Regions from separate parts of the Peribacillus aracenensis genome, predicted to be linked through region 3. Evidence: riboswitches for the same ligand, from Rfam matches in the RefSeq annotation. Region 3 holds a riboswitch; each other region holds the start of a gene.

Region 1 (3,281 bases), on a different contig from region 3:
TTTACACCCAGAGAACAGTGGGATTCCATTGGTCATTGATACTAAAAGAAGCAAAAAGGATGTTAGGTTATTTGTATACATTTACAATGACCACGTCGATGTAGTCAAACAGTACAAGAAGAAAGTCATTTCTTATAGTCTTCTTTCAGATAGCCTCCAAGAGCGTTCCGTGCCATTAATAAGTAAATTAGTTTAATAAAAAAATGACGGTCTCTTTAAGGACCGTCTTAGACTGTAGACAATTTAACCGTTAATTTCCACTCCAGGGACTCGCTTTTCACGCAGGAGTCTCGTACCCTGCGTTTCAATTAACTTAATATAGAACCCTTTTGTCTACAGACTGAGACCGGTTTTTAATGAATTTTATTAAAAATCTAGTACACAAACTGACATCTTAATTTTAGTTTCTTTTGGAAAATGCAATTAAAAGAGAGGGAATTACTGTAAGAGGTTCTTTCATCGTGCATATGAAATTATTTAAATGGTAATAAAAAAGCAGGTATCTATTGCGATGCCTGCCTTTTTATGCTTTCCATTGTTTTTCAACTTGATGAAGCGCTTGTTGTAAAATTACTTCATGATCTGTATCCGGTTTAGTAAGGACGTTAGTTTGATAAGATTTTCCTTGAAAATCAACCGTTACCGTAACTTTTACCATTATGCATCTTTCCTTTCCTAATTCAGAATTAAATGGGGTGGTTGTACCTATTTCTTTAATACCCGTGACAGAGGATTTTTCAAACATTTCAAAAGTAGTAAAACATAAAGAATTAATATTCAAAATTATCTGATATTTCAGGGAGCGTGTCAACACTTTTTTTTGACCACCCTATTTCCCGGCACAATAAAAAAACGACCTGGCTTGTACTCGTAGCAGCCAGGTCGTCTTTGTAAATGAACTATATTCATATTTTAGTCAAGATAATGCCGATTAATGCTGCAAGTACGCCGGCAACTTGATAGTTTTTTAGTTTTTCCTTGAATAAATAACATCCTGCGAATACGACAACTAAACAGTTCAGGCTGACGACAGGGAAGATGATGCTTGCGATGCCAGTGTTCAACGCAAAGAAATAACATCCATAGCCTATAGTGCTTAAAAGGCCTACCAAGGAACCGATTTTGATTTCCTTTAGCTTGATTTTTTCCTTTTTAAAGGCCAGAGCCGAAAGAAGATAAAGAGTTCCGCCTCCGTACATTGATACCAGAATATCAAGGGAATTTAAATGAAGACGTGTTGATGTCGTCATAAGAATGCCTAGCACACCAAAAGATAAAATGGATAATAATGTGTGCATCATCCATGGGACATATTGATGGTTGCCTTTAGCATTAGGTGTATACTGAATGACTAATGTAGCGAGAAACATGCAGACGATTCCACTCCACTGCAAAGTAGAAATATGTTCGTGAAAAATTAAAGCTGCACAGAGAATGGGGAATATTGCATTCGCTGCGATTAAAGGAGATGTCAAGCTTGCCGGTCCTTTTTCAAAGGCGCTTGCCATCTGGATATTACCATTAGCGTTCAGTACCCCAATGGCTCCACCAAGCATGATGGACAGCCAGTTAAACTGTAAACCATCCACAGATACTCCATAAGATATGGCCAAAATAAAAGCTGAAAAATAAAAGAAGAATTGGATATGTACTTTTGAGTAACCCTTTCCGCTACTCCATTTAAAAATGCTGTTATTGATTCCAAAACATAAACTAGTGATGAGGGCTGCAAAAATCCACATTGACGTAATCTCTTCCTTCATGTAGGATAAACTTCTTCTACATTTTAAGCCGAATGCATGCAGGAATCAAACCAAATTTTAAAAGTATGATTGACAGATTAGATATTTTTTTCTATATTTACTATGACAATTTTAAAATATTTCCCGATAAACGGGAGAGGTTCATAGCATCACCCTCTTAAAAAAACTATGGCTTTGATATTTTTCGCGAATCAACCATATCTTTGAGGAGATATGGTTTTTGTTATATAGAGGCCCATTTTATGAATCTCCCTGAAACGTGGGATTAGGAGGACTTTTAATGTCTGGAAGAAAAGAAGAAGAGTTAAAAAAAGATATCACACTGCTTGGGAATCAAGGAACAAAATATACATTCGACTATGCGCCTGAAATCCTTGAGTCATTCGATAACAAACATCCGAACCGGGATTATTTCGTCAAATTCAATTGCCCGGAATTCACTAGCTTATGTCCGATAACGGGCCAGCCGGACTTTGCGACCATTTACATAAGCTATATTCCAAGTGTGAAAATGGTGGAAAGCAAATCATTGAAACTTTATTTATTCAGCTTCCGCAATCACGGTGATTTCCATGAAGACTGCATGAACATCATCATGAATGATTTAATCGAATTGATGGATCCTAAATATATTGAAGTCTGGGGCAAGTTTACACCTAGGGGCGGAATCTCCATCGACCCTTACACGAATTATGGGAAACCAGGTACGAAGTATGAGGAAATGGCGGATTACCGCTTGATGAACCATGACTTATATCCTGAAACCGTGGATAATCGCTAAAGAATAGGAGAGACAATGGGCAAATGCCCGTTGTCTTTTTTAGTTTTTTAGCTATTATCGATTAGTGGTCTTGTTGTTTTGTCCTTTTTAAAAATACATTTGTCCTTCAGTAATGGAATTTCCACTTGATTGTTTCGAGAAAAAGCGTAATAATAGGGAGAGATAATTTTGACAGAATATTTACGAAAATAGGGGTTGTCGAGATGAAAGTTGCAAAGTTTGGTGGAAGTTCACTTGCGTCAGGTGAACAGTTGAGAAAGGTATTCGAAATTGTTGTTTCTGATCCAGAGAGGAAGATTGTAGTCGTTTCGGCTCCAGGGAAACGCAATTCCGATGATATAAAGGTGACGGATTTATTGATTGAAGCTGCTGAACAGCAGCTGCGCGGGGATAACGGAGAGCATTTGATAGAGGATGTCGTATCCCGCTATGCGAGCATTGCTGAAGAACTGGATATATCCGAGAGTGTCGTCACTGGGATCCGCGAAAATTTAATGGCGCTGTTGCATGCAGACCAAACTAACCCGAAGCGCTATTTGGATACTTTGAAGGCAAGTGGCGAGGATAATAATGCAAAGCTGGTCGCAGGTTATTTCCAAAGCCTTGGAGTAGAGGCGCAGTATATAAATCCGAAAAAGGCTGGCTTGATCGTAACGGATGAAGGTGGATTTACCAAGGTGCTGCCAGAATCTTATGATCGATTATATGCTCTGCGTGATGAGCCTGGAATCGTAATA
Region 2 (3,281 bases), on a different contig from region 3:
ACATGGAGATTCTCCCTGATTTTAAGACATTTCTAAGGTAAAATTACATACACATTTTAACAAACTATCGGAAAAAAATATATGCAGATTCCTAAATAAAAAAACAGGATCAAAGTGGTCACCTGTTTTTTCTGAAAAAGGTTTGTTTCCTTTTCTTTTTTGCACGCTTATAGATAATGAAAAATAGTAAGAGGACGAGTGCGAGTGCTGCTAGCGTATATTGGTTCATTTCAACAGATAACAGTCCATATGGAATGAGCGAAAGGAAGAAAAAGTAAATAAGGTTACCAAGTGCCGTCGCTAATAAAAAATCCTTGAAAGTGACGGTGCTGACACCAGCTACCAAGTTAATTAAGCTTGTTGGGATCAGAGGGAAAATCCTGCCTGTAAAAACGTACATGAAGCCATGCTCTACAACAGTTTCTTGCCATTTTTCGCTAATTTTCTTTATGAGAAGTTCCTGAAACCAGTTTCTTGCTGCATAAAAAATGAAACCTGAGGCAACAACGCTTGTAAACCAACTCCATAGATATCCATATATGAATCCGAATATCGTGACATTGATGGTCAGGAGCAAAATTAAGGGGATGATTGTAAAAGAATTTTGTACAAACATCAATACGAATGTCACAATAAATGTAAGCAAAAGGTTTTCCTTCAAAATGCCAATAACAGAATCCAGATCACTTTTCCAAACCAAAGTGAATAACTCTGCATTATAGAAAATAAATATTGCGATTACCAATAGACCGATTATGGTCAGGATTTTTTTCAAAGGGCCACCACCATTCTTACTAGTAGTTTATCATTTTCGAGTTCATTGGTGAAAAAAAGAGCTGCCGCATCATTGCAGACAGCTCTTTTCCATTATAGTGGGTTTCAGACACGAAGATTCCATTAAAGCCACTTTTCAAACTGAATTCTTTTGTTCATTCCATAAATGATTGGCGCTCCAATCAAGAGGACAACGAATTCACCGACAGCCGTGGTCATCCAGCTTAACCAGAATGGGAAGCCCAGGGCAAGATTCAGCTCAATTGCAATTAAAAACATTGTGAACGTGAAAAAGATAATCGTTGCGATCATCCGTCCTTTAATGCCTTTTATGAACCGAGAAACAAAAATGACAAGCAACAAGGCGAGCAGAGATTGCCCCACCCCGAAAATCAAGTCATATGGCACCATCGGGGAAAAGAGCAGATTCGATATGAAGACTCCGCCGACGATACCGTAGATATACTTTTTATTGAATACAATCAGATGATTCAATATTTCCGGTACACGAAATTGGAACATCTGAAATGATATTGGTTGGAATACCAATGAGACCGCCACATACAAGGCAGCCAATAACCCGCTTATTACGAGTGTACGAACATTCATTTTACTCTCTCCCTAGTTTTTTATCGTGGGATGGTTACGAACCACGTTTAGGCGTTTGCCCGATGTTTAATAGTATCCCATGTAAGCTTGTTTCGTCAATTTGTAAAGAATGGTTTTAATTTATAAGTTTTCAAGCAGGGGAAGTAGCTCAATTGGATTTTGATTTATTGCAATGATGGATGATATTATTTCAATATGTACTTCAAAGGAGTGAATATAGGATGTCAATCGAGAGTGTCAAAAGCCATTTTAAACAATGGGATCGGGAAGGCGATGTAATGGAGTTCGAAACATCAAGTGCTACGGTGATTGAAGCAGCGGAAACCATCGGTGTTATCCCAGCGCGGATTGCTAAGACTCTTTCCTTTAAGGGAGAAGGTGAAAAAGCCATTTTGGTTGTTGCCGCAGGGGACGCGAAAGTGGATAATAAGAAATTTCGTCAGACGTTCGGTTTCAAAGCACGTATGCTTTCACCTGAAGAAGTGCTTGCACAGACCGGCCATGCCATCGGAGGGGTTTGCCCGTTTGGTTTGGCAAATGATCTAGCTGTTTTTCTTGATGTATCGATGAAACGCTTTGATACATTGTTCCCGGCATGCGGCAGTGCGAACTCTGCCATAGAACTTAAACTCGCTGAGTTGTTTGAATATTCAGGTGCTAAGGATTGGGTGGATGTATGCAAAGGTTGGGAAGAGAAGGAAAATGAGGAAACGACGGTAGGCAATGCAGTTAATGGCCTTTGATGGTTTCATAAAATCCACATGAATGGTATTGAGTCCACTACGGTGGACTTTATTTTAGTGGCGGCGGCATACATTTTCTATGATTTAAGCGGAAAATCGGGCGGAAAGTGTTCCTGAGTGGAGGTTGAAAGATGTTAAATGAAAGCAAAAGAAAAGGCAATAACTGCTATTTTAGTCTTAAAACTCTTTATGAAGAGAATATAACGGTTAAGAGCATTGCCCAGGAGCTTGAGTTTTGCCATAAAAACGATCTGGCAGTGGATATCCAGAAAGCATTGGAAAAAAAGAACTTTGATATATTGGCAGTGCAAGATCAGGGGGAAATCATCGGGTATATCGAAAGGGAAGAACTCGGTGATGGAAGCATTTCTGAATATTTGAGAAACTTTTCACCAAGGGAAATGGTTTCGGATTCAACCCCTTTGATCCAGCTTCTCCAGATTTTCAAGAATAAAACAAGGGTGTTCGTATTAGAGAATAATTCGATTAAAAAGTTGATTACCCATGCCGACCTTCAAAAGCCTCCGATCAGGATGCTGATATTCGGATACATTACTTTATTGGAAATGAGGATGAGCGATATCATCCAGGATAGATTCGGCGATGGCAGCTGGTATCCAATGATCAGCGAAGACCGTTTTGAAAAGGCAACCGAATTATATAGAAGGAGAATCGATAAAAACGAGGATATCAATATAATCGAGTGCCTGCAAATCAGTGATAAATTCGATATCATACATAAAGATAAAGATTTGAGGCGCTTCTTCCAAATCCCTTCGAAAAGTAAAGGGAAGAAGGATGCAAATGCCATCCGGAAATTACGGGATAAGATTTCCCATGCTAATGAATTGGGTCTGGACATGTCATGGATGGAAATCATCGAGGTTGTCGAGTCCTGTGGCCGACTGCTCGAAATCTCTGAATCCTATCAGTATGAAAAATAAGGATCCAGCTAATCATGCGGGTTCTTTTTTAGCGCATCCAAATAGAAAAAACTGCCCATATCGGGCAGTCTCCCCCTTAAAACTCCGGCAGTTGATCCAGATTATTTTCTTTTATCCCATCGGGCTCACTCCGCAATATGTCACGTCCATATTTATGAAAGACGTCAACATTGGCCAGGTTGCCTGCTTTGGCTTCCGAAAGGGCTGTGGG
Region 3 (3,281 bases):
CGACGGCAAAGCCCTTGCCATGTTCACCGGCACGAGCGGCTTCTATGGCAGCATTCAGTGCCAATAGATTGGTTTGATTGGATATATTCTTGATGACCTGTACAAGCTGTGAAATTTGCTGCGATTGGGAATCGAGCCCTTTCACTTGCTCTACGGCATTTTTTACAATCCCATCAATATATTGCATCTGTTTGATCGAACTGCGCATTAAAGTGGTGCCCTCCTTGGTCAAGAAAAGGATTTCGGTTGAACTTTTAGCAACATTCACTCCTTCTAGGCGGGCCAACTCGATTCTGCCGGTGAAATCATCCATCATGCGAACCACTTCAGCTGCCCGGTTGGCCTGTGACTCCGAACCTTCCGAAAGTTCATGCATGGTAGTCGCTATTTGTTTGCTGCCCTGCTGGACTTCATTTGCTGATTGAGTCAGATTCTCACTTTGGTTGGAAACGGATTCGGATACAACGAGCATTTTTTCGATCGTATCACGAAGGTTTTTCTGCATTTGGTTGGCGGATACCGTTAATTCGCCCATTTCATCATATGACTTTTGCTCCAGGGGCTCATGATTCAGCTCTCCGTCAGCCACCATTTTCATCCTGTCCCTGATTTTAAGGAGGGGGGTGGTAATGAGGTTGGCAGTCACAAGCGCCAGCAGAAGGCCGATAAGGACTGCCGCAATGGATATGATGATACTTGTCGTCTTTACCGATTTCCCGCTTGCGATGACGGTTTCACCTGAAGCGACAATCAATTCCTCGCGTTCCGAAGCAAGCTCCTTGAAACCCTCCATTACTTCATTGCTGATTGGCGCCACTTCATTTTTGAGTATCTCTTTCGCTCGTTCTTCATTTCCCTTTTCATATTGTGGAAATACCCGGTCTACAATCATCATCCTCCAATCCCGGCTTTTCTCGATCAATGCCTTCACTTTATCAGAATCGCTCAAAGCCAGGAGATCTTCCTGGATGACCTTGCTGTCTTCAGTATATTGTAAGAACCTTTCTTTATAACTCTCGTCACCATATAGAATATAGGCTCGGGCGAATGCGGTTCTTTGTGCTAGATTATATAGCAGCTTTTCATCTTGGATAAGAAGCGGAAGTTCCTTTTCGATGATATTCTGGGAATATACCAGTGACTTGTTGCTGCTGTAAATGTTGAATGCTCCTAATATGACACATAAAGATATGATGAGTGAAAATGCCACCAATACCTTTCCTTTAATGCTTTTCAAATTAATGGACCCCTTTATCGATATTTTATTCACACTATTTTATCGGACGGATAATGGGATATTTAAGCAATGAAAAGATAACCAAATTTTCCATCAGCTCTACTATTCACTAAATATAATCAACTTGATTTATGATCGTTTTCAAGTTACTATTGACTTGGAAAAATATAATATTCCGCGTTAAGGCGGAAGAGGTTCTAGCTACCCTCTCAAAAAAACTAAGGAGAAACAGTGCTCTATTCTTAGGGTGCTGTTTTTTTCCGTAAAAAGGAGTTTTATAGAAATGAAGAAGAAAGAAAAGGCAGTGGTTGTGTTTAGCGGAGGTCAGGACAGTACGACGTGCCTGTTCTGGGCATTGGAGAGATTTGAGGAAGTGGAAGCGGTGACGTTCGATTATAATCAGCGGCATAGCTTGGAAATCGAATGCGCTCAAAGCATCGCCAAGGAATTGGGCGTGAACCATCATATCCTTGACATGTCGCTGCTGAACCAACTGGCACCGAATGCATTGACGAGAAGTGATATTGCAGTTGCGGACGGAGAAGAAGGGGAATTGCCGTCGACGTTCGTACCAGGGAGGAATTTGCTGTTCCTTTCGTTTGCCGGAGTGCTGGCGAGTCAGATTGGCGCTAAACATATTATCACCGGTGTCTGTGAAACGGATTTCAGCGGATATCCTGACTGCCGCGATGTATTCATTAAATCGTTGAATGTGACCTTGAACTTGTCGATGGACCAGTCATTCGTGATTGATACGCCGCTAATGTGGCTTAATAAAGAAGAAACATGGGAGCTTGCGGATCAGCTTGGCGCCTTCGACTTTGTCCGCGAAAAGACCCTGACTTGCTATAACGGAATCATCTCCGACGGCTGTGGAGATTGTCCGGCATGTAATCTGCGGAAAAAAGGACTGGATGACTATGTAAGCAGACGGAAGGTGCTTTCATGATGTACGGTTTTACAATAGTGGATAAACTCCAAAAAATAGATGAAGACATTCAGCGCAGCCAATTGAAGTATACAACCAAGAGGGTTCTTGTGAGTAAGGAATTCACCTTTGACGCGGCGCACCATCTGCATGACTATGAAGGAAAATGCAAGAACCTGCATGGCCACACATATAAGGTCATATTCGGATTGAGCGGATATACGGATTCACGCGGTTTGATGATAGATTTCGGGGACATCAAGGATATATGGAAAAATGAAATTGAAATCCACCTGGATCATCGTTATTTGAATGAAACCCTGCCGCTCATGAATACAACAGCTGAAAATATGGTTGTCTGGATTTATGAAAAAATGGCCGAAGCCCTTTCATTAAAAGAATATGAGGGTGCTAGAGTCGAATTTGTTCGACTATACGAAACGCCGACAAGCTATGCCGAAGCCAGACGGGAGTGGATGGAAAGTGAGTAAACTCCCGGTTATGGAAATCTTCGGACCGACCATCCAAGGTGAGGGAATGGTCATTGGTCAAAAAACCATGTTCGTTCGGACGGCAGGCTGCGATTATTCATGTGCCTGGTGTGATTCCGCATTTACTTGGGATGGCACCGGTAAGGAAGATACCGTCCAAATGACTGCAAGAGAAATATGGGATGAGCTGAAGCGAATTGGGGGTTCCGGTTTTTCCTTCGTGACGATATCAGGCGGAAACCCGGCTCTGCTGAAAAACCTAAACGGGTTGATAGCGATCTTGCATGAAAATAAAATGAAGATAGGTGTCGAAACACAAGGGAGCCGATGGCAGGATTGGTTTCTCGATATTGATGAACTGACGATTTCACCTAAGCCGCCGAGCTCTAGAATGAACACGGACTTTACGGTGCTCGACCAAATCCTCTTGAACCTTGCCAATCGGAATCCTGAAAACCATGTCTCATTGAAGATTGTCGTCTTTAATGAGGAAGATTATCAATATGCCAAACATGTACATGGTCGTTACCCGGATATTCCTTTTTATTTGCAGGTCGGCAATGACGATAGCAGGACGGCGGATGATCGTCAATTGATCAGCGGTCTTTTGAAGAAGTACGAAGAG

Evidence for each region. Region 3 has a riboswitch for preQ1 ahead of queC (7-cyano-7-deazaguanine synthase QueC). Riboswitches for the same ligand answer to the same signal wherever they lie in the genome.
Region 1: another riboswitch for preQ1. It lies ahead of queF (preQ(1) synthase); the one in region 3 lies ahead of queC (7-cyano-7-deazaguanine synthase QueC).
Region 2: another riboswitch for preQ1. It lies ahead of N0M92_RS24450 (QueT transporter family protein); the one in region 3 lies ahead of queC (7-cyano-7-deazaguanine synthase QueC).

The regions. Positions count from the first base shown of each region.
Region 1 is NZ_JANZMJ010000014.1:51,958-55,238, forward strand. It holds gene N0M92_RS15130 (YfmQ family protein) at 1-196, shown strand, start outside; gene N0M92_RS15135 (BA3454 family stress response protein) at 524-814, opposite strand; gene N0M92_RS15140 (DMT family transporter) at 906-1,763, opposite strand; PreQ1 riboswitch class I at 1,894-1,939, shown strand; gene queF (preQ(1) synthase) at 2,044-2,544, shown strand; gene N0M92_RS15150 (aspartate kinase) at 2,748-3,281, shown strand, end outside.
Region 2 is NZ_JANZMJ010000035.1:50,495-53,775, forward strand. It holds gene N0M92_RS24440 (PAS domain-containing sensor histidine kinase) at 1-4, opposite strand, end outside; gene N0M92_RS24445 (TVP38/TMEM64 family protein) at 119-775, opposite strand; gene N0M92_RS24450 (QueT transporter family protein) at 898-1,383, opposite strand; PreQ1 riboswitch class I at 1,390-1,434, opposite strand; gene N0M92_RS24455 (YbaK/EbsC family protein) at 1,605-2,126, shown strand; gene N0M92_RS24460 (hypothetical protein) at 2,258-3,070, shown strand; gene N0M92_RS24465 (DUF3892 domain-containing protein) at 3,147-3,281, opposite strand, start outside.
Region 3 is NZ_JANZMJ010000007.1:105,949-109,229, reverse strand. It holds gene N0M92_RS09805 (methyl-accepting chemotaxis protein) at 1-1,237, opposite strand, end outside; PreQ1 riboswitch class I at 1,423-1,465, shown strand; gene queC (7-cyano-7-deazaguanine synthase QueC) at 1,521-2,186, shown strand; gene queD (6-carboxytetrahydropterin synthase QueD) at 2,186-2,656, shown strand; gene queE (7-carboxy-7-deazaguanine synthase QueE) at 2,649-3,281, shown strand, end outside.